2 regions of the Sphaerisporangium sp. B11E5 genome follow, and region 2 is predicted to be linked to the other one. Evidence: riboswitches for the same ligand, from Rfam matches in the RefSeq annotation. Region 2 holds a riboswitch; the other holds the start of a gene.

Region 1 (2,383 bases), on a different contig from region 2:
CGACCAGGCGGCCGGGGAGCTGGCGCTGCAGGCCCTCGCGCACCGACATGTACGCGGCGTGCGGCCCGCCGAAGCCGAGCGGCACGCCGAAGCGCTGGGTCGAGCCGATCGCGATGTCGGCGCCGAGGGTACCGGGTGCCTCCAGCAGGGTGAGCGCCAGCAGGTCGGCGGCGGCCACCACCAGGGCGCCGCGCTCGTGGGCGGCCTCGGCGACCTCGCGGAAGTCGGCGACCCGGCCGCCCGCGCCGGGGTACTGCACGAGCACGCCGAAAAGATCTCCCTCGGGCAGGCCGGCGGAGAGGTCGGCCTCGACCAGTTCGATGCCGAGCGGCTCGGCCCGGGTGGCCAGCACGGCCTTGGTCTGCGGCAGCGCGTCGGCGTCCACCGCGAACCGCGCGCCGGGGGCGCGGCCGGCCCGGCGGGCGAGGGTCATCGCCTCGGCGGCGGCCGTGGCCTCGTCGAGCAGCGACGCGCCGGCGACGTCAAGGCCGGTCAGGTCGGACACCATGGTCTGGAAGTTGAGCAGCGCCTCCAGGCGGCCCTGCGAGATCTCCGGCTGGTAGGGGGTGTAGGCGGTGTACCAGCCGGGGTTCTCCAGCAGGTTGCGCCGGATGACCGCCGGGGTGATCGTGTCGTGGTAGCCGAGCCCGATCATGGAGGTGAGCACGCGGTTGCGCCCGGCGAGGGCGCGCAGCTCGGCGATGGCCTCGGTCTCGCTCGCCGCCTCGGGCAGGTCGAGCGGCTCCTCGGCGCGGATGGCGCCGGGCACCGCCAGGGCGATCAGGTCGGCCACCGAGGCGTACCCGACGGCCTGGAGCATGCGGGCCTGCTCGGCGTCGGAGGGGCCGACGTGCCGGGTGACGAACGGCGGTGCGGACAGGTCGCGAAGCGGGGACCGATCGGTCATGAGGCCCTCCTGGACGTGGCTGGGAGCGGGCGCGCGGATGCGCCTGATCTCCCCCTCTGTCAGCGCGACATCCCTCGTCACGACCTGAGAGCTTCACCCCCGGGCGGGGGCTTGCACCGTCGGTGAGGCACGCCTGGCGGGCACGCCTACTTTCCAGAGTGGCCTCGCCCACGCGGTACGGGTGCCTGAGAGATTCCGGGGAGGTTGCTCCTTCGGCGCCCGGGTCACCCACCGGCTCCGTGCAGGCGCCGGCTCGTGCCCGGGACTCTCCCGCGCGGGGTCGAAAGCTTCACGCCAATGGTACCCGCCCGCCTCCGGGCAGGGGGCACCCCTACCCGGCCCTGGCCCGTGCCCCTCGCCGGCCCGCACCGATCACTCAGGGCACACAGTGCCTGACCAGGGGCCCTTCGGGGTCGCGCGGAAAGCAGGCCTAGCCGGTGCGGCGGGCCCGTCTGCGCTGGGCGAGCTCGTCACCGGGGTGCTCGGCGAAAGGGTCACGGTCGGCCGGCTCGGCGCGCTCCCCGGGCAGTTCGGCCAGGGAGCCCTCCACCTCGCGCCAGACGCCGCCGAGGGCGATGCCGAACACGCCCTGACCGCCTTCCAGCAGATCGATCACCTCGTCGGCCGAGGTGCACTCGTAGACGCTGACCCCGTCACTCATCAGGGTGATCTGCGCCAGGTCGTCCACGCCGCGCTGGCGCAGGTGCTGGACGGCGGTGCGGATCTGCTGCAGGGACACCCCGGTGTCGAGCAGGCGCTTGACGACCTTGAGCACCAGGATGTCGCGGAAGCTGTACAGCCGCTGCGAGCCCGAACCCTGCGCGGCGCGCACCGACGGCTCGACGAGCTGCGTGCGTGCCCAGTAGTCGAGCTGCCGGTAGGTGATGCCGGCCGCCGAGCACGCCGTCGGGCCGCGGTAACCCACGTCGGCGGGGAGCGACCCGGGCCGCTCGCCGAACAGCAGGCCCTGCTCGCCCGCGCGCTCACGTGCCGACTGACGCTGAGCCCGATCGCGCTGGCCGGCCGACTTGCCCTCGCCGCTGCTGACCGCCACTGCGGACCTCCGGCTTTCTCTCATCCCACGGTCTGATCTGGGGGTTCGTGAATTACAACCGTGGGTTCCCTTGCACCGTAGGACCGGCGGGATGCTCAGTCAACGATCCCGCCCGGCGCGTCGTGAAGCGTAAATGCCCGATATGACTAACCGGCACGCCCGAAGTCCTCCGGTGTGATCGTGTCCAGGAACTCGCGGAACTTCTCGACCTCGTCCTCCTGGTCGTCGGGGATGATGACGCCCGCCTCGCGGACGACGTCCTCGCTGGCGAAGATGCCCGCGCCGGTCCGCAGGGCCAGCGCGATCGAGTCGGACGGCCGCGCGCTCACCTCGACGCCGTTGGAGAACACCAGGTCGGCGAAGAAGATGCCGTCGCGCAGCGCGACGATGTTGACCGTCTGCAACCGCACCCCGAGTGCCTC
Region 2 (2,383 bases):
GAGTGCTACCGGCTTCCGGGAGCTGGACGAAGACGACGTCACCGAGGGATTCGGCGGCGTAGGCCGTGATCCCCACGGTCACGACCAGGCCGTCCTCCACCCCGGCCACCCACTCGTGCTCCTTGGTGTAGCTGAGCTCCTCGGGAATGCTGCTCACATGCTCCTCCGGTAAAAAGGCAGGTCAACCACGTCGACCGGTTCATGGCTACCACGGATGTCGACCGCCAGGCCGTCGGACACGTCGGTGTCCACGTAGGCCATCGCGATCGGCTTGCCGAGTGACTGGGACGGCGCGCCGCTGGTGACCTCACCGACGACGGTGCCGTCCCCGCTCAGCACCACGGGATAGCCGTGGCGTGGCACTCGGCGGCCCCGCGCGACCAGGCCGGTCAGGCGCCGGCGCGGGGGGACGTCCTTGAGCGGGGCGAGCGCGGCGCGACCGACGAAGTCGCCCGGCTTGCCGAACTTCACGACGCGGCCGAGGCCGGCGTCGAAGGGGGTCAGGCCGGCGTTCAGCTCGTTGCCGTACAGCGGCATGCCTGCCTCCAGGCGCAACGTGTCGCGGGCGGACAGCCCGGCGGGGCGCAGCCCGTGCGGCTCACCGGCCTTGGCGAGGGCCTCCCAGACGGGTACGGCCTGCTCGGCGGCGACGAACAGCTCGAAGCCGTCCTCCCCGGTGTAGCCGGTGCGCGCGATGAGGGCCTCGACCCCGGCGACGACGCCGGGGAGGCCCGCGTAGTACTTCAGGCCCGTCAGGTCGGCGTCGGTGAGCGTGGCGAGGATCTCGGCCGATCGCGGTCCCTGCACGGCGACCAGCGCGTACGCCTCGGAACGGTCGTCCACCTCGGCGTCGAAGCCCGCGGAGCGCGCGGTGAGCTCCGCGGCGACCTTGAGGGAGTTGGAGGCGTTGGCCACGACCATGTATTCCCCGCCGGACAGGCGATAGACGATCAGATCGTCCAGAACCCCGCCGTCCGGCGCGCACATCATGGTGTACCGGGCCCGGCCGGGCTCCAGAGCGGACAGGTGGCCCACCAGGGCGTGGTCGAGCGCCTCACCCGCCTGCGGCCCCGTGACGAAGATCTCACCCATGTGGGAGAGGTCGAACAGCCCCGCGGCCTTGCGTACCGCGTTGTGCTCGGCGGACTCGCTGCCGTAGCGCAGCGGCATCAGCCATCCGGCGAAGTCGGTGAGCGTCGCGCCGAGGCTCTCGTGCACCTCGCGGAGCGGTGTGGTTCTGGACATGATCGCACCTCAGGCAGGGTCGGATGAGAGCATCCTCCCCCTCTGTCATCGGTGCCTGAGAGTTTCGCCCGGGTTTTACCGGACTTTCACCTTCGGCGAGGCTCGGAGCGAACGAGCCCTCTTTCCAGAGGCCACCTGACCCGCACGGTCCTTTGCCTTGTGAGGTTCGTGGGAGGACTTGCTCCTTCAGGGGCCCTGACCGGATGTCAGGGCGCTCTCCCGCACGGGGTCACCGGTGTTCCGGCTCACCCTACCAATGCCGGGCGGGCGCCGCCGAGGCCACCAGGGCGTCGAACAGGGGGCCGTCCGCCGAGGTCTCGGGGTGCCACTGCACACCGAGCGCGAACGGGTGCCCGGCGAGCTCGACCGCCTCCACGGTGCCGTCCTCGGCGGTGGCGGACACCGTGAGGCCCTCGCCGAGCCGGTCCACCGCCTGGTGGTGGTAGTGGGCGGCGCCGGCGGGACCGGCGCCGAGCACGTCGGCGAGCGTGCTGCCCGGGGCCACCCGCACCGGCAGCTCCCCGAACTCGCCGGGCGCGGGCGCGTGGCCCCCGTGGCCGACCACGTCGGGCAGGTGCTGGTGCAGGGTGCCGCCGAGGTGGACGTTGAGCACCTGCATGCCGCGGCAGATGCCGAGCAGCGGCAGCCCGGCCGCCACCGCCGCGCCGACCAGCGCGAACTCCGCCTCGTCCCGGAAGTCGCGCACGTAGCCGGTCCGCTCGTGCGGCGCCGCGCCGTACCTGGCCGGGTCCAGGTCGCCGCCGCCGGCCACGATCAGCCCGTCCAGCCGCTCGACCAGCGGCGCCGGGTCCCCGGCGGGCGGCACGATGACGGGCTGCCCGCCCGCCGCCGCGACCCGCTCGACGTAGTTGTACGGCAGCAGCGCGGCCGTCATGTGCCACACCGTGAAGTCCGCGGGCTCCACGTAGCAGGTGATGCCGATGACCGGCCGGTCCGCGCCCATCAGAGGGGGGTGACGTAGGCGCCGGAGATGCCGCCGTCCACCAGGAACTCGGCCCCGGTGATGAAGCTGGCGTCGTCCGAGGCGAGGAACGCGACCGCCGCCGCGATCTCGGACGCCTCGGCGAACCGGCCCATCGGCACGTGCACCAGCCGCCGCTGCGCACGCTCGGGGTCC

Evidence for each region. A riboswitch is a leader RNA that binds a small molecule or an ion and turns the genes downstream of it on or off. The one in region 2 is predicted to bind glycine.
Region 1: another riboswitch for glycine. It lies ahead of gcvP (aminomethyl-transferring glycine dehydrogenase); the one in region 2 lies ahead of gcvT (glycine cleavage system aminomethyltransferase GcvT).

The regions. Positions count from the first base shown of each region.
Region 1 covers NZ_JBDPMD010000035.1:27,630-30,012, forward strand. Annotated here, with positions in the region: gene gcvP (aminomethyl-transferring glycine dehydrogenase) at 1-907, opposite strand, end outside; glycine riboswitch at 1,071-1,190, opposite strand; gene ABGB17_RS26770 (MerR family transcriptional regulator) at 1,338-1,961, opposite strand; gene ABGB17_RS26775 (bifunctional nuclease family protein) at 2,108-2,383, opposite strand, start outside.
Region 2 covers NZ_JBDPMD010000009.1:157,215-159,597, forward strand. Annotated here, with positions in the region: gene gcvH (glycine cleavage system protein GcvH) at 1-157, opposite strand, end outside; gene gcvT (glycine cleavage system aminomethyltransferase GcvT) at 154-1,245, opposite strand; glycine riboswitch at 1,381-1,477, opposite strand; gene ABGB17_RS12215 (gamma-glutamyl-gamma-aminobutyrate hydrolase family protein) at 1,496-2,209, opposite strand; gene ABGB17_RS12220 (3-oxoacyl-ACP reductase) at 2,209-2,383, opposite strand, start outside.